3 regions of the Lysinibacillus sp. NPDC093688 genome follow, and region 1 is predicted to be linked to each of the others. Evidence: riboswitches for the same ligand, from Rfam matches in the RefSeq annotation. Region 1 holds a riboswitch; each other region holds the start of a gene.
The links. Region 1 has a riboswitch for cobalamin ahead of ACQKN2_RS05285 (FecCD family ABC transporter permease). Riboswitches for the same ligand answer to the same signal wherever they lie in the genome.
Positions count from the first base shown of each region.

Region 2: another riboswitch for cobalamin. It lies ahead of cobT (nicotinate-nucleotide--dimethylbenzimidazole phosphoribosyltransferase); the one in region 1 lies ahead of ACQKN2_RS05285 (FecCD family ABC transporter permease).
Region 3: another riboswitch for cobalamin. It lies ahead of nikA (nickel ABC transporter substrate-binding protein); the one in region 1 lies ahead of ACQKN2_RS05285 (FecCD family ABC transporter permease).

Region 1 covers NZ_JBNNUX010000004.1:76,017-83,568, reverse strand. Annotated here, with positions in the region: gene ACQKN2_RS05295 (ABC transporter substrate-binding protein) at 1-770, opposite strand, end outside; gene ACQKN2_RS05290 (ABC transporter ATP-binding protein) at 832-1,605, opposite strand; gene ACQKN2_RS05285 (FecCD family ABC transporter permease) at 1,606-2,595, opposite strand; cobalamin riboswitch at 2,785-2,969, opposite strand; gene ACQKN2_RS05280 (DinB family protein) at 3,256-3,729, opposite strand; gene ACQKN2_RS05275 (sensor histidine kinase) at 4,134-5,498, opposite strand; gene ACQKN2_RS05270 (response regulator transcription factor) at 5,476-6,183, opposite strand; gene ACQKN2_RS05265 (DedA family protein) at 6,222-7,505, opposite strand.
Region 2 covers NZ_JBNNUX010000032.1:41,569-49,120, reverse strand. Annotated here, with positions in the region: gene ACQKN2_RS19980 (trimeric intracellular cation channel family protein) at 272-877, shown strand; gene cobT (nicotinate-nucleotide--dimethylbenzimidazole phosphoribosyltransferase) at 1,091-2,146, opposite strand; cobalamin riboswitch at 2,262-2,438, opposite strand; gene ACQKN2_RS19970 (response regulator) at 2,968-3,570, opposite strand; gene ACQKN2_RS19965 (ATP-binding protein) at 3,557-5,731, opposite strand; gene comX (competence pheromone ComX) at 5,787-5,963, opposite strand; gene ACQKN2_RS19955 (polyprenyl synthetase family protein) at 5,978-6,844, opposite strand; gene ACQKN2_RS19950 (SapB/AmfS family lanthipeptide) at 7,502-7,552, shown strand, end outside.
Region 3 covers NZ_JBNNUX010000001.1:104,531-112,082, reverse strand. Annotated here, with positions in the region: gene ACQKN2_RS00545 (ABC transporter ATP-binding protein) at 1-195, opposite strand, end outside; gene ACQKN2_RS00540 (ABC transporter ATP-binding protein) at 209-985, opposite strand; gene ACQKN2_RS00535 (ABC transporter permease subunit) at 997-1,806, opposite strand; gene nikB (nickel ABC transporter permease) at 1,808-2,761, opposite strand; gene nikA (nickel ABC transporter substrate-binding protein) at 2,837-4,456, opposite strand; cobalamin riboswitch at 4,685-4,878, opposite strand; gene ACQKN2_RS00520 (DUF1572 family protein) at 4,999-5,535, opposite strand; gene ACQKN2_RS00515 (SCO family protein) at 5,776-6,384, opposite strand; gene ACQKN2_RS00510 (YvrJ family protein) at 6,489-6,611, opposite strand; gene ACQKN2_RS00505 (DUF2922 domain-containing protein) at 6,697-6,921, opposite strand; gene ACQKN2_RS00500 (DUF1659 domain-containing protein) at 6,935-7,150, opposite strand; gene ACQKN2_RS00495 (DUF2621 domain-containing protein) at 7,272-7,552, shown strand, end outside.

The DNA of each region.
Region 1 (7,552 bases):
TCTTTAGAAACTGTTGCCCAGCCAGACTTAACATCATCGAAAATATTTTTTCCACCTGCTACAGTCACAAGTTCATTCATGAAGTTTTGTGCAGCAGTGAAAACTTCTTTCTCACCACTATCAAATACAAGAACACGCAAATTATCCTTATTTTGCGGAAGCTTCGTCCGAATGTCCTCTACTTCTTTTGTCATTTGCTCAATTAATTTTTCTCCACGCTCTTCCACACGGAATATTTTAGCAATGTTTCTGATATCGGCGAAAATATCCTCTAACTTAGGATTTGTAATGCTTGAAGATGTATGTAAATAAGTATGAATGCCAAGTGCTTCTAGTTCTTCTGGAGTCCCAACACCCTTCTCACTAAATCCACTTTTCCAGCCTGCAAATAAAAAATCTGCTCCTGAATCAATCACCTGCTCCTTTGTTGGGTATTCCTCAGCTAATACCGGAACTTTTTCATACGCCGCTTGTAACGGTGGATAAATTGCATCATCTAAATACGCTGTTCCAACCATTGAATCCTCTAAGCCTAACGCTAGCATAATTTCTGTTACATGCTGATTTAAGCTAATGGCTTTTTTAGGCGCTTCCGTATAAACTTGTGTCGTACCGTTATTTTCAATCGTTACTTTCGTTGCCTCTGCTTTTGCTGGTTCTACTTGCTCACTTTGCGATGCTGAATCTTGTTTTTCCTCGTTACCACAAGCCGTTAAAATACTTACCATTAAGATTGCAAGAACAAGCCATACGCTTTTAAATGTCTTCATTTCTATTTCTCCTTTTTTCAAAAAATATTATATAGAATGAAATCTATGATCCCTTAACTAACTATAAAAATTGCTCAGATATATAATAAATATGGGGTTTTTTCGTGATAGGATGCACGCTCACTTCCGCATGTACTCCAAACACTCTTTGTAATAATGAGGGCGTTAATACATCAAATGGTGTCCCGTATGCTACGATTTCTCCGTCCTTTAAAACATAAATTTTATCACAGTAAGTTGCTGCAATATTTAAATCATGCAAGGCTGCAATGACCGTAATCGGCAAGCTCTGTATCAAATCCATGAGCTGGAGCTGATGCTGAACATCTAAATGATTCGTTGGCTCATCTAATGCCATGATCTTAGCCTGTTGTGCCAATGCTCTTGCAACAATGACTCGTTTTTTCTCACCACCGGATAATGAACTAAAGGTACGCTCACTTAAATGTAATACGCCTGCCTGCTGCATCGATTCCTCGACAATAGCAAGGTCTTCTTTTGTATCCACTTCCATAAGCCTTTTATGCGGTGTACGTCCCATTGCAACAAGTTCCTTAACCGTAAACTCAAATAGCACTGGTGTTTCCTGGCCTACAACGGCAAGTTGCTTCGCTATTACCTTTGAAGATTGGTTGTAAATATTTTCATTAAATAAAAATACTTCTCCTTCTTGAGGTTGTAGCATACGGTACATATTTTTTAATAGGGTTGATTTCCCACTACCATTAGGCCCAATAATGCCAACAAACTCGCGTTCTTGAATATGTACAGAAACATTGTTTAATATTTTCACCTGATGCACGGCAAAAGAAAGGTTTTTTGCTACATAAACCATCTAATTCTCCTCCCCGAAAGAATACATTTGCTTACGCAACATCCATATAAAGAATGGGCATCCGCATAAAGCCGTAATAATTCCAATCGGCATTTCCTCAGGCGCAATCACAATGCGAGCAATTGCATCTGCCCATATTAAAAATATCGCACCCATTAATGCACTAACTGGCAGTACAAACTTATAATTTGAACCGACAATCATGCGTACGATATGAGGAATAATTAGGCCAATAAAGCCGATTGCGCCACTTACTGCAACAAGTACACCTGTCAATAGTGAAATTAATAATATTAGTAGCAGTCGAAATTTCTCTATATTAACACCCAACGTAACAGCAGATTCTTCGCCAAGTAAAAGTAAATTCAAATGACGTGCATGGAGACGTAAAATTGCGTAAACGACAGTTAAAACGATGAATGGAATCATTATATTCATCCATTTCGCTCCAGCCAGACTTCCCATCATCCAATACATCACAGCCTTAATACCGCCCTCTTCCTTCGCCATCATCAGCATAAAATTCGTCAACGCTGACAAAACTAGTGACACGGCAATCCCTGCTAATAATAGTCGTATAACTGAAATACGCCCTTCAACCCGTGCTAAGAAGAACACGATTAGTACAGCAATCGTCGCCCCTATAAAAGCAGCGAATGATAGCGCATACATACCAAAAATCGAAAAACTACCAAGTAAAATAACAGACGTCGCCCCTACAGAAGCACCGGATGATACCCCTAAAATGTACGGGTCCGCAATTGAATTGCGAACTAAAGCTTGAATGGCTGCTCCCGAAATAGCAAGACCCGCTCCGACTATTATGGCAAGCACTACGCGTGGAGTACGAATTTGCCAAATGATGATTTCCTGCGAACGACTCCAATCCTCTGTAATAGCAAGTGGATTGAACGGGATATGCGATAAAATAATGCGCCATACAATACTAGGTGTAATTGACACAGAGCCTACCATGATCGCTAATGTCATCGATATTAGAACGACACCAGTCAATACTAATAAGAGTAGGTTGATATTTCTTGTTGTTGAATTCTTCAAAACGCTCTCCTCTCTTAAATCAAAGGGCATAAAAAAAATCCCCTTGTCTGCAAGAGGATGTCATAGTGAAAAAAGGGTGTCTCAACCCGGCCACTACAACCATCCTCGTGGTTCAATGTAAGTTTGTTGCTTTTATTGGCAGGTATCCTGGCTTAGGTTCATCATCTATACGCCTTCCCATAGCTCGCTACAGTGACATTTTGTATAGACTCCCCATTACAGTTGCGGGACAGCATCGGATTTACACCGATTTCCCTTTTAAGCAAACGATCAAAGTCATTTGCACCAACAAAAAAATATTTATTAAGTTATAAGAACAAAACTATTAAAATTCCTAGATAGCAATTCCATAATATTCTTCATTTAAATGAAATTATAAATAAATTAGCATTTAATAGACGTAAGAGAAAACTATTCTAAATGAATTATTATTAGAAAAATATAATAACTTAACTAGCATTTGATTTTACCGTTAAATGAAATTTTAGTCAATTCACTATTGTTAATATATTTCTTTTTCAAAAATAATACTTGTAATTACATGCTGTCATTGGCTCTTAAAAGCTGTTTCAAATACAGCCAACAATAAGTTTAATAGGTTTGGTTCTCTTGATATGCAATCTTCACCCGTTCAATTTGATCAAGATGGTTTCGAACGTGTTGCACTCGAAATTCCAGCAATTGCTTAAATGTGAACTGGGCCTGATCGACATACACCCCCACTCGCTTGCTTTGTTCACTAGTTAGATGGTCTAGAATAGGCTGCATACTGGAACGTAGCAATTTAAAAAGAAGCAAATGTTGTTCACGGTCCAACAAATCATAACCCAAGTTATTTGCCCAAGCCTCTTGGTCAAATGAAATCAGAAGCGGCGCATCCTCTGCCAAGACTTTTTTAAGCCTAGATGTGGACGAAATCTCGGAATCCGTTACATGTATGAGGATTTGATGAATGCTCCATTTGTCCGGTGAGGGCTTGTAACGAAGCTCCTCCTCTGTTAATCCTTCAATGGCTTCCCGAAGCATTGTGTATCCTAAAGCGTACTCCTTAATTAACTCTTCCAATTCATTTCCTCCTATTCTCAAGTATTGCTTATTAAAATACCAATAAATATATATTCTTGTTTCTGCGAAAGAATCCTTTTATTTTTTCTTCAACTAACCTGCTGCTTAGTACAATAAGTTCAACATTAAATTATCCAATACTTGTTTTTTATTGGTAACATTATTTATTGTGAAAACCAAAAGAGCCATGCTACGCTATATATGTAGCGTAGCATGGCTCTTAAAAGCTGTTTCAAATATAACCAACTTCTTTTGTTACGAGACCTGTTTACACTTTATTACAACAGTTAGAAACACAATCGCAGTCACAGGCTGAATCTGTCTAAAATGCCTTTATCAACATCATTTGATACTCCACTAAAGTACTTTGATAGACAATTTGGGATTTCTTACGTCAAAAATATTTATTTACTAAATGGTAAATACAATGCTACTGTCGTCCCTGTTCCCTCTTGACTTGTAATTTTAATTTCACCTTTATACAATTTCATAATCCTATTTGCAATGCTTAGTCCTAAACCAGAGCCTTCTGTTTTTCTAGTTCTTGCTTTATCCACCCTGTAAAATCGTTCAAAAATATTACGAAGTTCTTCCTGTGGTATCCCAATTCCATAATCTTTTACACGTATAATGGCATGTTGACGATCCTTTTCTATAAATACATCAATCTTATCATTACTATATTTCATGGCATTATCTAGAAAAATAATCATAAGCTGTTTAATTTTTAATTCCTCCGCAAATATAACAATTGGATCCTCATCATAATGTAACGATATTTCACGCCCATAAACTTGTTTCATTTGATTTAAAATTCTCTGGCATAAAGACACCAAATTTAGCTCATTCAATTCTAGAGCACTTTCATTCTCTAAGGTAGCTAAGTCTAGAAGTGTCTGTGTCATTTTTTGCATTCTGTTTGCTTCCGAAGTAATGGCATTAATTGCTTCATCGGTCATTTCTTGATTTTCTAATCCATGCCTTCTTAAAAAATCAGTATAGTTCATAATGATCGTTAAAGGTGTTTTTAATTCATGGGACGCATCAGACACAAACTGTTTTTGTTTTTCCATATGGTCTTGAAGTCTGTGAATCATTCGATTAAACGTTCTTGCCATTGTATGGAGTTCATCTTTTGTCTGATTTTGAATGGTGATGGGCTTAGGAACCCCACTCATTTCAATTTCCTCCATAGTTTTAATCATGTTTGAAATGGGCCTCATAATCATATTGGACAACCATTTGCCACCAAGCAAGGAGAAAATAGCAGCTAATAAAGTGCAGAGGCCTAGAATGGCACGAAGTATATCTTTATCAGTTTCAAAACCTAATAATCGTTCTCCAATTTCTATACTCCCGGTAATTTGATTACCTTCTTTAATTGGAACACGAACAATTAAAACCTGTTCCTCATCTTGCTCTGCCGAAATCAAATGTGTTTGTGCTTGCTTTGATTCAGCGTACTTACCTTGTATCGTTTTTGAAAGTAATAAATCATTGGTTTTTTCATGAATGACGTTGTTATTCGGATGTATAATTCTAATATAAGAATGGGGAGTTAAAAAATCACCTAATTTTTCGTTAATATTGCTGGATGCATCGAGTGAATCAATAACTTTTATTAAGTCCTCGGCTTTTTGAAACAGTTCTACTTCTTCCATATTAGTCGTGAATTTAATAAACGAGAAATAGACAGCGATATTTACAAGTATCAAAATACACAGCATCCAAGCAGTCGTTAATAGATTAATTTTTGTGGTAATCCTCATTTGTTTTCTCCTTTAAGGTATACCCCACTCCCCAAACGGTCGTGAATAATGGGGATGAAAATCCTTCGTCTATTTTTTTTCTGAGATGGGCTACAGTAACATCAAGTATGTTGCCTTCACCTTCATATTCCCATCCCCAAACATTCAGTAATATATTTTCCCGTGTGACTACTTTGTTTTTATTCATGACTAAATAAAGCAAAAAGTCATATTCCTTGGGTGTTAACGTAATGTTTTTTCCATTCCTAGTGACTTCTCTTGCATCTGCATCTATTATTAAATCATTCACCTTCAATACGGAATTCTCTTGAATTGCTTTAGGTTGATTGCGTAAACAAGCACGAATTCTGGCCAATAATTCCTCGATTCTGAATGGTTTGGGCACATAGTCATTTGCACCTTGATCTAAACCTGATACTATGTCTAATGTTGTATTTCGAGCTGTTAAAAGAATAACAGGAACATTCCTGTTTTCCTTTCTTAGCCTTCTTAATACCTCGATTCCATTTAGCCCAGGCAGCATCACATCCAATAAAATTAAATCAAAGTTTGTTTGTAAGGCTGCTTCAAAACCTGCTCTACCGTCGTGTTCTACTGTGACCTGATAACCTTCATATTCCAGCTCCATTTTTACGACACGAGCTATCTGTGTTTCATCCTCAATTAAAAGAACATGTGCTTTCATTTCAACCTCATCCTCTTTCCTTCTATAAAAGTATTTCTCTATATTTCATTTTTATCGAGCACAAGTCGAAACAGTTCAAACAACAGGAAGTTAAAAAATATCCAAACTCCGCCATATACATAACCCCCAATAATGTCACTGGGAAGTACATTGGTCGATACGATATTCCCAATCGCAAGACCGATTAATAAGAGTAAACCCAATAAAGGAATAATAATTGTCCAGTAATTGTTTTTTAAGTGACGTACTAGTAAAAATATACATGTTCCATAAATGATGATCGTCAAAGTGGCCTTTAAGTCAGGAAAATCGGCTGAATGAAATTCCCCCTCAAAACCAATCGATTGGAGGAAAGAGAAAGCCTCCAAGATGAATGCACGGAAAGGTATACCTCCTAATATGGAAACACCGAGTTGAAGATATTCTAGTAACCGGTTCTGTTTCTTTATCCAAATACTTATGATGGTTACAACTATAATGCTGCTAAATGTGAATGAATGTTGGAATATTAAAAGTTCTTCCATCCAGTTTATATAAACAGTAGAATGAACCAAATATTCTGCGATTTGATTGAACTGGGCAACATCATTTTCTAGATAATCTTGTGCTATCCCAAACATCAAAATCACCATTCCAATTAGCACTGAAGTTAGGAATATAAGAAAAATTTCCGTGGCCCTTAATGTTCTTAATCGGTTTGTTAACCATGTTAACAAATGAATAAAAAAGGTTTTAATTTGAATTTTATAAAACCTAAAGATGAGATAACTTGCTAACAAAGCAGCCAAAACAATAAGAAAAATAATTAAATATTTACTCGCTGCTTGATGGAAAGTTTCCCATTTTGGACCTAGTACTTTTCCAAGGGTAATAAAACAAATTCCCCATAAAAAAGCGCCTGTATATGCCGGTATGATAAATTTTCGAAAAGGAATCTTAGAAACACCTGAAACATAACCAGTAAAATGCCTTACACCAGGGATAAAATAAGCAAAAACTAATAATTTACTGCCTGATCGTTCAAACCAATCAGCTGTTTTTTTATATCTTTCAGGTCCAAGATGTACATATTTACCATACCTCTCGATTAGTTTATAGCCTCCTGCCTTCCCTATCCAATAAGTTAACGTAATTCCTGCACCAGCAGATAAAAAGACTGTGAGAATGGCCAAAAAATAATTCATTTCCCCTTGATAAACAAAGAATCCTGCATAGCTCATTAAAAATTCCCCAGATATAGGAAGAGCCATGAGCTCTAAAAAGATCCCTATAAATAAAATCAAATAGCTGTGTTGTTCAAATAAAGTAATTAAGAATGACATAAAAGCCTCCAAATTTATTTACAAAATTTAATCCAAAAAGCAGGAAG
Region 2 (7,552 bases), on a different contig from region 1:
CCCTTTATCTTTCGATTATTCACAATATACAATATAAACATATGTTCTATAAAGAAAAAAGCACTTCATTCCTACCACCTCTGTGAGCTTGCCTGCAAAAATTGCTTGCGTTTCTAATTGCATTTAGGTGCTAAGTTAAATTACAAACTACTTCTATTTAATTCTGCTATAATAAGATATTTGATATCTGATAATTCGAAATCGTAAGTCGATGCTTTCTAGTATGTAATCTACAACAAGAAATGATTTATTCATATAAGGGGTGAAAGGGTTGGCTTGGGAGGTTTTTAGTATCATTGGAACAATTGCCTTTGCTATTTCCGGGGCAATAATTGCAATGGAGGAAGAATACGATTTATTCGGTGTCTATATACTCGGTATCGTAACTGCTTTCGGTGGTGGAGCTATACGAAATCTACTAATAGGTTTACCCGTAACTACACTGTGGGGACAGGATATGATGTTCCAAATTGCCATTGCAGCGATTACGCTATTTTTCTTATTTCCACATCGACTTATTAAGCATTGGCATCGCTGGGGCAATTTCACTGACGCTATTGGATTATCGGCATTTGCGATTCAAGGTGCTCTTTATGCTGTGAAGCTCGACATGCCTATTAGCGCAGTTATTGTAGCTGCTGTTTTAACAGGGTCAGGTGGTGGAATTGTCCGCGATTTATTAGCTAGACGACAACCATTAGTCCTCCGTGATGAAATCTATGGTGTTTGGGCAGCACTAGCCGGGCTTATTATCGGACTTCAACTATTTTCAGGCGATATCTTTATATATATATTATTTGGTGTGATTATCATACTAAGAATACTTTCATATATAAAAAAATGGCGTTTACCGTTACGGAAGTTGAATCGAGCATAGCTTTCTTTCCTTACACCGTTGTATAAAAACAAGCCCAAATAACATTATTTGAGCTTGTTTTTAATCTTATACCTGTTGTTACTCTTCTATCCCTATATGTCTTATCCACTCATTATAAATAACCATTTTTCACCACTATCATACTACTTTGCAGAGTGCATCCATGACAGCAATAATAGGCACCGAATGTAAACATTGAGCTGTATCTAAAAATTACTTTTTCAACAGTAACATAGCTTCCTCTAATGTAGCCATGTTTTTCATCATAGAGCTTGCTGCATCCAAAATAGGAAAGGCTAAAGCTGCACCAGACCCCTCTCCTAATCGCATATTCATTTGTAGCATCGGTTCAATTCCTAGCATTTCAGCGGCGATTTTTGCGCCTGGTTCTTCAGAGGCATGAGAAGGAATAATATAGTCTTTTACATTAGGTTCGAGCTCGTATGCAATAAGAGCAGCAATAGTAGAGATAAAACCATCAATAACAACAGGTTTGCGATGTGCAGCAGCAGCAAGTATCACCCCAGCCATTGCACCTATTTCTAACCCTCCGACTTTTGCAAGAATATCTATAGCATCATGACGATTTGGTTTGTTTAATGCAATAGCATTGTGAATGACCTCTACTTTATGTAATATCCCCCCTGGTCCAACACCTGCACCGAAGCCTGTCACTTCATTCGGATGACAATCACGAAGAACCGATAATATAGCAGCACTCGGTGTTGTATTACCAATGCCCATTTCACCTGTCCCAAGTACATTGATCCCATTTTTGATTTCTTCCGTAGCTACTTCAATTCCTACTTCAATTGATTGGATGGCTTCTTCCCTTGACATAGCAGGACCTTTTGCCATATTGTCCGTACCATATTTAATCTTTTTAATGATGACACCAGCATCATGCGGAATATCCTCTTTTACGCCAACGTCTACTGTGACAACTTTTGCATCTGTGATTTTTGCGATAGCACAGACACCCGTTCCTCCTCTAGGGAAATTTAACGTTTGAAAGACCGTCACATTTTGCGGATTTGATGTTACCCCTTCATCACAAACACCATGATCTGCTGCACAGACAATAATTGCTTTATTTTCAATCGTAGGAAATAGTTCACCTGTTATACCGGATAGTTGCACAGCTAGAGCCTCCAACCTCCCTAAGCTACTAGGTGGCTTGCAAAGTGCATCTATGCGTTCCCTTGCTTCCTCCATCATTTTGTGGTCAGCGCTTTGAATGTTTTGAATCGTTTGTTGTAATAATTGCATGAAAATTTCCCCTTTCTTTTTTGCCCTTGTTACTCGAAGAATGATTTAAAGAAAAAAATAAAAAGCCTGTAGTTTATTCCATAACAAATAAACTACAGACTTTTCCATCGTCTATATAATACGAAGCAGATAGGCAGGTCTCCTGGCTCAATTTCAACATTTCATAGAACCTTCCCAGAACGATGCTAGTGGCATTCTCTATGAAACTCCCTTTTACAGTGGTGGGACCGCTAAAGCTTTTCACTTTATTCCCTATTCTCCCGCAATGGGCACCTAATGCTTTTATGCAATTATTTTAAATTTACGACAAAGTGTTTAATGTGTCAATATTTCAAATCTTTAAGCTTCATTGGTTTTTAAAGTGAACGGCTATGCTTAATAATTCATATTTAAAAACTTTAACACAAAATATCAACGTAATCACTGCATTAGTAGTTAATACTAATAGTTCATTTAGATTAGTATTAAGATTTCGAATCCCTAAAATAAGTGTTTTTCTAATAGCTTCAATAATAATTAAGTGGATTAATAGAAACAATTAGCATTGGAAATTTTCAACAAATCACCATAAACACCCGATAGCGTGTCCAAAATCATGATAGATCCATGAGTATTAGTTCTCGTTTCAAATAAGTAATACATCGCACAAATTATTTCTTTTTCCAACAAAAAAAACGCATTAAGGATTGTTTTAATGTTTGATAAACAAACCCTTTTAAATAAAATACTGCAAAAATGATCTCAGAAACTCAAATGAAAGTTTTATCTATATGTACATATTCGAGAAAAATCCTTTGACTTATTGTCGCAGAGGTCATAACTTATGAAATTTGCTTTATCCATTTAATCGCAGCTTCAGCACGAGTTTCAACATTTAGTTTAGAGAAAATACTAGTAAGATTTTTTTCAATCGTTCGTTGGCTTAAGCTAAGTTCCATTGCAATTGTTTTATTTGGTAATCCGTCTTTTACTAAATCTAAAATTTTTTGTTCTCTTTCGGTCAACCTAGTTGATTTTTCTGTTTTAGAAAAATTCGAATTAAGTTGTTTAATTAAAGAAAGTGGCATGATAATTTTTTCTTCTAATGCATAATTGATAGTGTCAATCAATTGTTTTCTACTATCCGATTTACTAACAAATCCACAAACCCCTTTTTCTAACAAATCGGTAATATATCTTTCGATGTTATAGCCAGTGTAAATAATTGCAATTGCTTCTGGATGAATATTGATTATTTTTTCTATAAATTCCAAACCATCCGTATCTGGCAAATTAAAATCAACTAAATAAACGTCATAAGGTGCTTTGGTTAACTGTTGAAGGGCAAGATATGGATCCGTAAACACATCTGCATGACAATTTAGCTCGGCTTTTAATATGGCCTTAGTTCCTTCACCAATTGCAATATGATCATCCAACACCATTATTTTCAAGATCCTCACCTATTTTCATAGATATTTTGATTACTACACCAGATGGGTGATTAGGGGTGATTTCAAATGTACCTTGGTAATAATTAATCCGCGCTTGTATCCCCATTAGCCCAATACTTTTGATTTCGTTTAACTGATCATTCATATCTAGACCTATACCATCATCAATATATTCAATAATAAGTCTTTGAGCTTTTGATGTAAGGTTAATATGAACGATATGCGCCTGTGAATGCTTATTAGCATTCGATAGTAGCTCTTGAATTATACGATAGATAGTAGTAGCTTGCTGTAATGATAAATCCTCAATTACCTCAATATTATCTCTGATTATAAAGTTAAAACGGATTTTGTATTTTCCTATTAATTCATTTAATGACTTATAAAGACCCAATCTTTCAATTAAAGGTGGGTATAAATTCTCGCAAATATCACGAGTAGTATCCATAATATCAAGTATTTCATTACGTAAATGTGAAAATGTCTCTTTTTCTTGCATATCTTTAACCGTCACTATCGCTTCTTCAATATTTCGACTCATACGAATTAAATCCTGTAAAATCGTATCATGAATCTCTATTGATAAACGAATACGCTCTCGTTCCGTTGATGATATCCATAGCTTGCTATACCAGCGTTGCGAATGTAAAATATCGAGTTTTGCCAATTGGGCAGCAAGATTATCCATTTTAAGTGAATTGTCGAGAATACTTTGTACATAATATAAAAACAATTCAAGCATTTTTATGGATTCGAATGGTATTTTATTAAAACGAGTGTCTACGACTGCTAATAACTTCGAATCAGGTGTTTCATGTAGTACTAAAATGTAATTTTCCTTACTTTTATAGATTAAGTTGGGACAAATTGTACTATAATTCTCCTCATCGATATAATGTAAACGACCCCTTATATCATCCTCCACAATTTCAACATGATTTAACTTTAACATTCGGCTCAACTCTTTTTTTATACAATCTACAAGATTTTCAAAATTAGAATATTGTGTAGATTTTTTTATAAAGTGATAAAAATCTGAAAAATTATAATCCTTTAATGTTGCCATATAACGAGCGTTTTTTATTTCCAACCATTCTTTACATGACAGAATAAAAATCATAGCAATAAAAATAATCAAAAAATAGAGGCTAAATAGATATATAGTGCGTGCTTCTTGAAATAATATTAAAATAAAAGATACTATTAAACTGAATGGAATTGATAACTTTAAATGTTCAAACATTCGATCAAGTGCATATTGCAAATTTACGTAAGATTCCGTCAATTCCATATAAATTAGACAAATCGGTACAATCATTAAAAATAAAGCAGTCACATCAGCTGGCAAAATCGGTGTATAGTTGAAAAGTATTGGAATACCATAAAATATCACTATAGGCCCTATTCCTAAAAAGAATATGAAGAAAAGTGGTTTTGCATAGTACTTCATATTACTTTTAATTGCTAGAATAATATTAATCATTAATAAACATGATAAAATTGAATAGACTAAAATTTCGAATATGATCTGCACCGTTATGAAATCTTCAATAGTAATTCGTAATACATTAATAGTAACTAATAAACCGCCCATCACAAAAAAGATAGTGCGCAGTTTTTTTTGCACAGAATCGCTCACTATTCTTAATAAATGAATGCAATAGAAAAAACAATTTACTAAGCTAATAAAAATTGCTAACGAATTAAAAATGTTACTAAAGAAATCACCCCGTCCCGCTGCGCCAGCACTAATATAAGCTAGCGCTGTAAATTGCAAATGGAAAATTAAATATTTTTTATTTTTTGTTAGAGGACGTTGTAATAAATAGATACATAATGCACTTATAAGTAATGAGTATATTAGAGGAATAACAAAATGCATTAAAAGTTGACCTGTCATACCCTCATAAGACACAGTAAGTGTTTCGACTTTGCCTTTATGCCATATAGTTAGACTCTCCGCGTGTGTAACAGTGAATGGAGAAGAAGTATGGGGTGGTATTTCCTTACCATCGATTTCTAGTATTATTGTGTTTGGCTCAAGTTGCTGATGTACACCCCAGCCTTCTTCTTCAATATTATGGATATACCATCTTTGATCTTGTTCTGTGATAGTAATTCCTATAATTGGACCTTTTGATATGATGATCAAGCAATACAATTGAACAAAAAAAATGAGTACAAGTCCAATTAAAATTTTTACTTTATTATGCACGCCAGTATAATTGATACGAATCTCTCAGTGATGGCTTTACTGCATTATCAAATGATTCTAATATTAAACTGCTCTCTAAAGGACTGATATTTAAAAGTGAAACCTTCCCTTCTTTAAAAAGTGCTAAAATTTCTTCATTTTTTTGTAGATATTGAATAATTTTCAACATTTCTCTTCACCTCATCAAATATATTGTCTAAAAATTGAAATATCCTTGTCTGGGTATAGCTGTTGTAGCAAATCCATTGCAAGCCTGTGGTATTTTAATGTCATTAAATGCATATAAATTGGCAATCCTGAAGCTTCGATTTGCTGTGCAGTAATGTGTATATCCGTTATGGAGTCTACTTGCTTTATATAATGCGCTCGTAATTCATCAAATATCGGACTCTCGTATTGCAGTAAATATAAGATAGGTAATGTTCGCTTTTTCATACTTATATCATTTTGCTTCCCTAATAAGTCCTCATAATCATTTCTTAATTGTGCCACTATTGCTATATAATGAGCACATTTTTCTAACTTTTCTTCATACTTCCCATTTGCTAAAGTTTGCCCAAGGGTACAAGCCAGTGCTATTAAAGAGCCTGATTTCTTTTTCACAACTCCTAAATAAGCTTCTTCTGAAAAAATGTTATTCGTTAAATCATGATGTTGACCGTCAGCAGCTTGAAGTAGATAATTATAGAACAACATTATAACTTCATTTTGATATGGTATTTCAAGCCTTTTCAGCTCTATAAACAGAATACTAACGAGGGAAGTCGAGGCATTAAGTAATATGTTCCTTTCGATTCCCCACTTCGTTTCATCACCATCTTCGATATCGTCGAAAATATCCGTAAAGAGAATACATAATTCTAAAATATTATAAACGTCTTTAATCGCACTTGTTTCTATTCCTTCTGCCATCTGAAAATGCAATTCACATAAATTAGTAAAATCACCTCCTTTATGTTGTGCCATTAGTGTTTCTAAACAATTTTTAAATTCGCTTGACAAATGGTGTTTATTTACAATTAATTTAAGATCCTCAATTAACTTACCCATTGGTCACCTTACCTAATATTAGTTATTTATAATATCCATAATACCATATACAGTTATTTTTCCAATATTTTTGTAATAAATTAAAACAATAAGTCTATTTTAATATCTAAAATTAGTCAAAATTGAAATACCTTTGTTTCTTTAAAAGAGTCACAAATTCATATTTGTTTGGCTAAGATCTCTGTTACTTTTTCCCTATTAATAAATAGTGGTTAAAATAGTAATAAATAGTAATATCAATAAAAAAGAGAGATTCTAACGTTTCGTAAAGGTTTACATAGTATATAAATATCAACACCAATATAATATGTATATTTTCTTATTTAAGGATGTACAAAATCATTATTCTCCGAGGTTAAATGATGCTTTTAAATCTGTATGAACCGCCGAAAATTAAGACAACGTGTGATATAAAACACGCTCTAAATATTGCATTCACTACTTTGGTACAGGGAGAATTTCAACCCACGATGAATATTTTTAACGAATATTAGAAGATTAAATAAGAATTAATTGTCAAGTGTTAAATTCCGACTTTTTTTATGCGGAAATACGCACTTGAAAGGGTAGTATTTGTACTACTAATCTTAAAGTAACTCGAGTGTAAATAAGGAATTTGTTGCAACGAATTTATATTTAGTCTAGGAGGTATACAACATGGTAAATAGTAAGAAAAAATCAAATGTTCTAAAGTTACAAAAAATGAAT
Region 3 (7,552 bases), on a different contig from region 1:
TGGATTCTCTATGCCCAAAATTATCCGACCTAATGTACTTTTTCCTGATCCACTTTGACCGATTACGCCTAAGCATTCGCCTTCCTGAAGTGAAAATGTAACCTGTTGTAATACTGGTACTTCTCGATTTTTTTGTATAAATGACTGTCTCTGATGATAGTACTTCTCAACATTCGTCACCTCTAATAGAGCCATATTACTACCTCCTCTAAAAAGTGATTCTCGATTGTAAAAGTTTCTTTGTATACCAATGCTGTGGCGCGTCAAAAAAATCAAAGACATTCATCTGCTCGATGAGTTCTCCCTTATACATAACAGCAACTTCATCGGCAAGTTCAGCAATAACGCCAAGATCATGTGTGACGATAATAATCGCTGCATCGGTTTCATTTCGAATTTGATTGAACAATGTTAATATTTTCTTTTGATTGACTGTATCAAGGGCTGTTGTAGGTTCATCGGCAATATATAATTTAGGTTGCATCGCAAAAGAAAGAGCAATCATGACACGTTGTAACATCCCTCCACTTAATTGGAAAGGATAATATTGCAAAAGTTTTTCCGGATTAGGTAAATTTACTTTATTCATAGCAGAGATAGCTATCTGTCTTATTTCTTTTTTATTTAGTACGTAATGCGCTTTTAATGTTTCTCGAAAATGCATTTCTATTGTTTGAATACTATCAAACGCTACCAATGGATTTTGTGTAATCATTGATATGTGTTTTCCCCGGAAATCTCTTAACCTTTCTTTTGTTACAGATGTTAAATCAATATTTTGATATAGAATTTGGCCCGTCGATTTTGCTACAGCTGGAATAGATTGCATAATTGCTTGACATAACATCGACTTACCACTACCACTTTCACCAATAATCCCTAATATACGCCCTTTAGTTACAGTTAAATTGATAGAAGATAGGATTTCCTGTTCTCCTATTTGCACATTTAAATCTTTGACTTGTAATAAGATTGTTCTTTCCATAGTTATCCCTTTCAATGATCCACTTGCTTGTTATGACGAGACATATAATTAAATAATAGGACTACAATGATTATTGCTGCACCTGGATAAAGCATAAGCTCAGGATGTTGTCGAATATACTGTTTTCCTTCACTAATCATCATTCCCCACTCAGGTGTAGGAGCTTGAACACCTAATCCAATAAATGAAAAGCCAGCAATTTCTAAAATGACTTTTCCTAAATCTAATGAAATAATAGTCAGCATCGGCGCCATTATATTTGGCACGAAATGGCGTAGGATTAGCTTAACCCCTGAAGTTCCACTAATTTTTGCAGCCTTTATAAAGTCTTTTGCATGAACGCTTATAAATAAGCCCCTTATAATTCTTGAATAATAAATAGTTTGAGTAAAAATAAGTGCCAATAATAGATTTCTTAAGTTTGGACCCAAAATGCCTAGAAGTCCAAAAGCAAGAACAAGCGTAGGGAAAGCTAATAAAATATCACAGATACGAATAAATAAAAAATCAATTATCCCCCTCATAAAAGCTACTATTGCCCCTATCCATATAGCAAAAAAAGTTGCAACTAATTGAATAAATAAAGCTGACCCCAAAGAATAGCGAATACCTAACAGTATACGTGAAAGTATACATCGCCCTAAATGATCTGTGCCGAGAGGATATTCCCATGACGGTTCTAAAAACTTTTTAGATACATCTACCAAATAAGGATCATTTGGCATGATAAACGGCGCAAAAAGCCCCAATACCCCAATGAATGTGAGTGTAGCAATACTCATCAATTGTTTACCGTTTAAACTTTTGTGTAATTTAATCACTCTACTCTCTCCCCCTCACCATCATTAGCTGGGGATCAAGAATTCGATGTAATATATCTGTACATAAATTAGCAAGGACATAGATGATAGCGATTATTAGAACATAACATTGCACAACTGGATAATCCCTATTAATAATTGATTCTATTAAGTAGCGGCCTAAACCTGGCCAGCTAAATACCTGCTCGACAATAACAGCTCCACCCAATAAATTCCCAAGTGTCATACCAAGCATCGTCGTCAACGGAATAGCTGCATTTTTGAAGACATGTCGACTGAGAATAACAGATTTTTTTAACCCCCGTAAATAGGCATACTGAACATAATATTTTTGTAATTCTTCTATGACACTTGTACGAATTGCTTGAACAAACAATCCAATAGCTGGTAATGCTAAAGATACGGCCGGTAAAATCATATGTAAAATAGTCCCTTTTCCATTTGTCGGGAAAATGCCTAGCTTCAAACTGAATAAGTATAAAAGAAAAAAACCTAACCAAAAAGTTGGGACGGATACACTGATAATAGATAATAAGCCTACTATCTTATCAAAAATGGAATTTTTATAAAGAGCACTTACAATACCTAGAGGAATACTAATACAAATAATACATACAAATGCAGCTAGAGCTAATTCAAAAGTTGCCGGTAGTTTTTCTACTATTTCTTGGGCAACGGGTAATTTACTCACAAATGATGTGCCAAAATCGAAGTGCAACACACCTTTTAGCCATATAAAATATTGAATAGACAAAGGTTGATCAGTGCCCAATTCCGATCGTAGCGCTTGTATTGCTTCTGCTGTCGGGGTAACTCCTGACAGTCTAAGTATGACCTCCGCTGGCTCTACTGGAACAAAACGAATAAATAAAAAGGTCATTATGGAGACCCCTAGTAAAACAAATGGTAATGTAATCACTCGTTTTAGACAAAAAAGCCAAGTTGATTCGTACATTTCTTTTATCACTTCCCTAGTCTTCATAGTGCAAAAAGAGAGGAGTCATAGTAGACCCACTCTCTTTTTATTCTCTTACTTTAAATCCATTTGAGCATAAGGGATATCGTATTCAGATGCACGGGGATTAAAATCTTTCATATATTTATGGTAAATAACGTTATTCGTTTCATATGAAATTGGATAGAATAATGCTTGGTCATGGAACATTGTTAAAATATCTTTATACAATTGCACACGTTCAGCTTCATCTGTACCAATTAATAATTGATGTATTTTGCCATCAATTTGCGCTGCGTTATCTAGGCCTAATTTCGCTTCATAAACGCCATTTGCATTCGGTGTTGCTGATTCGTTTGCAAAGCTGTGTGGGTCTGTTGGCGGGCCATTTGTGCGCCAAAAATTAATATCTACTTGATTATCCATTAATTTTTGGAGCCCTACCATTACATCAGCGCCTTCAAGGTTTAATTGAACGCCTATTTTTGCTAATTCCCCTTGCATTATTTCTGCCATTGGTTTTTGGATAGCATCTGTTGCAATATAGATTAAATCTAATTTAAGAGGTTGCCCATTTTTGGAACGGATTTTATCACCATTTTTTAATGCCCAACCTGCTTCATCTAATAATTGCTCGGCTTTTTCTGCATTAAAAAGTATTGGTTTTAACTCAATATTGGCATATGGAATAGCATCCCAAAACAGTGTATTGGCAACTTTTTCTGTACCATGGGTAATACTTTCAACCATTTGTTTTTTGTTAACTGCGTATTGAATAGCCTGACGTACTTTTAATTCTGCTAAAGGACCAGATTGTGTATTAAAAAGTAAAGCACGTGTAGATAAAGGTTCAGATACAGCCGTTTTGTATTGACCGCTGTCTTTTAAGAAAGTGTAGTTATCTAAGCTAATAATGCCTCGACCATAAATTAAGTCTAATTCTTCATTTTCGAATGCCAGTGAAATAGATTCTGAATCTGGAATAATTTTCACTTTTACTTTGTCTACCAGTGGCTTTTCACCCCAATAATGTTCGTTGCGGCTAAAAAGTGCATATTGATCTTTTTTGTATTCGGTTAATACCCATGGACCAGTTCCAATCGGAGCTTTAATACCTTTATTAGTTGTATCTCCCTCAGGGAATCCATTATCCCCTAAAAAGCGAAATGGTCGAACAAAAGCCAATTCATTTAATACGGGGTAATAAGGTGCATCTAACTGTAAACGAATTGTATAGTCGTCTTCTTTCACAACTTCTACAATATGATTCACCATCCCCATCCAGGAGTGTGTATCACGATCTGCTAAAACTGCATTAAAATTACGAATAACATTATCTGCATTAAAGGCTGTCCCATCAGAGTATTTTACATCTTGTCTAAGATGAAATATGTAAGCTGTTTTATCGTCAGAAATTTCCCAGCTCTCCGCTAATTTAGGCGATATTGTCCCATCATCGTTATATTCTACCAATGATTCATATACCATTGCTTGCGCAGTCATTTGGTTTGGTAAATAGGTATGAGGATTTAAAGGCCCTATATCTAGCGGCCAGCCAACTGTTATCATTTTTCCTTCGTTATTATTTTTGTTAGAAGTTTTACTTCCATTACCTTCACTCGAGCTTGAACAGCCTGCTAAAATCGTTAACATCAGTATTAGAATGAAAGGTAATAATTTTTTAAAAAATATCATTATGATTGCTCCTGTCTATTCTTGGGTGTTAGAAAATTGAAATATATATGTTTCTCCACCAAACTTCTAACTTGAAACTTAAAGTATCGCTTTATTTGCACCTCACTTTGATATAAATTACTAAGATTAGAAAAAATGCATAAAAAAAATCCTTATTCCACGTGAATAAGGATAGAAAAACTCATTTTTAAAAGCCTTCCATCCATCTCCCTATCTTTCGTAGATCTACAATGAATCTTACTACAAGCAGGCATTCTGGCTTATGAATCTTCATTTTGCTTCACCTTCCCAAGTACTTACTCAGTGGTATTTGAAACAAAACTCCTCATTTACAGCTGCGGGACAGCATGGGATTTACACCCATTTTCCTTTAAATTAAGTGAAAAAATTTTTTCACTCAAACTTGTAATGAACCATATTAAATTAGTATTAAACATAACACGCTTCAAAGATACACGTCAATTTTATTTTCTGAATATAATAAAGTTTTGAGATTTCTAAAGAAAAAAAAGCCACCACACACTAGTGAGATGGCTACACTTCTATTGTTGATGTTTTTTTAACATTGATTCTGTAAAAATCTGAGATTGTCCCTTTGGAATACTTAGTGTTTGCCACTGTGAACCTTTTACTTGCTTAGCGATGTATACGATTTGACCGACATGTTGTGAATAATGAGCCATTTGTCTTTCAATCGCATCTATCACGGAATGCTGTTCTCCCCTTATCGTTACAAACCCTTGTAAATCAGCTTCCGTTAATTTTTGTAATGCATCTAAAAATACTTGCCAGCCCTTTTCCCATACTGCCATAACCTCTTCTTTTGTCTGAAGGCTATCCGTAAATTCATCATCACGATTTCTCGTTGCCTTCTCACCATCTGTCGTTAAAAAATCGGTCCAGCGTGAAATCATATTCCCACTAACATGCTTCACAATCACTGCGATACTGTTTGAATCTTCATTATACGCCCAGTGCAATTGGTCCTCTTCCAGTTGGTCGAGTGTTTTATCGCCTAGCTCTTTGACATTTTTAAATCTTTTTTGGACAACATTTAAATACGTTTGCGCTATCGTCATTGTTGAACCCCCCATCCCCTTTTCTACTATTTTAATATAAACAGAATACGAAGTGCCATTTAGTAGTACGCGATTCGAAATAAATGATCTGTATGTAGCTCCATTAGTTGCTCTAAATATTCTGTATCAGACAAAATCTTTCCCTCCTTCTACACTATAAACGAGGCTACAATTATAAAAGATTATATTTCAACAAAAAAAACCGTCTCTTCATTAATCGAGACGGTTTCCTTCTATCCATTATAAATTTTCATCAATATATGTTTCTATATCTGACGCAATCGTGTCAATAGGGACATCCTCTGGATTCTCTGCATATCCTGAATACATTTTTACAATTACACCATTTTTATCGACTAAGAAAAATTGATTTCCATGGACGACTTGGTCGCTGTTAGGATCATTTCTGACGATTATTTTTGTTGATTTTACAGCGAACTGCTCGATATATTTTTGTGAATAACCAGTAAGTAGATTCCATTTTGATTTATCTGGAACATTATATTTTTTCAAATAATCAGCTAATACTTCTGGTTTATCAACGTCAGGATCAACTGAAAACGCAACAATATTATAATCTTCCACACCTTTTTTCTTCAGCTTCTCTTGAACTTGCGTCATATTAAAAGACATTGGTGGACAAATTGAAGTACAATTCGTGAAAATATACATACCAATCCATGGTTTTCCTTTTAAACTCTCTAAAGAAACTTTGTCTCCACGTTGATTGACATGTTCAAAATCTGGTAATTCCAAGCTATAATCTGCTTTAAATTTTGAATTTCCACACGCACTAAGCACAGCTGCAAATGCAAAAAGTAGAACAAGTCCAATTATTTTATTTCTCATCTTTAACACGCTCCCTACTTACACTATCCCCATCCTATCGTACGATGTAAATATTGACAAGGACACTCAAGTGACAGCTTTCGTACATCTTTGTGAAATCGATTTCACTTTAAGGAAACAAGTGCATCATGAATTGCATCTAATTTCACTTCTACTCGGTGCAGTAAATAAAACGACACTAAGATAGGAAAACCGATATCCGATATCATGTTTAACCATTGTTCCATGTTGGTCCCTCCTCCGCTGCTAGATGAATAAGTCTAATATTGCTGAAAATGGTCCTTGCAGTACTCTGCAAAGACCATTTCTTGGTTATTCGACCTCTAAATCAAATTCTGTTACTTGACGATCAACGATGCGAGCCCCACTCATCCCAACCAGAGCGCCAGCTTGTCCATCAAAAACGTTTTTAGCGATGATCGTTTGCATGACCTTTTGAATTTCTTCCGCTGTTACCTTTGGCTTCGGTGCATCTATCGTAAATGATGCTGTTTTCCCTGCTGCTGTTTCAAATTGCAGCTCTAAAACTTGTGTCATACCTTTCCCCCCCTTAGGATAAATCTGTCGTTTCTTGTTTTACAATGCTGTCTAGTGCGTGTGAAGATAGACTTGCAATGGCATTTGCTACAGCTACTAAATCCTCTGCCGTATGCGAGCTGTTCAAATTGCGGTACGTTTTTGTTGTGAACAGGGGCTCGTTTTGAGCATTCTGTCCAGCGACATACTTTAAGCGCACTGTAGCACCTACGAAATTGACTTTTGCCATGGAGGTCACCTCCTTTCTTACACAATATATACAGACTTATTGCTAAAAAAGGGACATTTAGGATGAATTATTTTATGTAAGCTTTTATAATAGAGTGAGAGAAGGCAAAGAGGTGAACGATTTGTTAAATGGTTGGTTTTTATGGTTTATCCTATTTTGGGTAGTTGTACTCATTTCATTAATGGCGATTGGCGGATTTTTCATGTTCCGCAAATTTTTAAAGGCATTACCGAAACAGGACGGTAAATCTGATTTAGATTGGCAAGAGTATTATTTAGATAGAACCATTCATTTATGGGGACAACCTGAAAAAGAGCTTTTATATGAACTTGTAAGCCCTGTACCTGAGCTATTTAGACAAGTAGCAAAGGAAAAAATTGCAGGAAAAATTGGGGAGCTTGC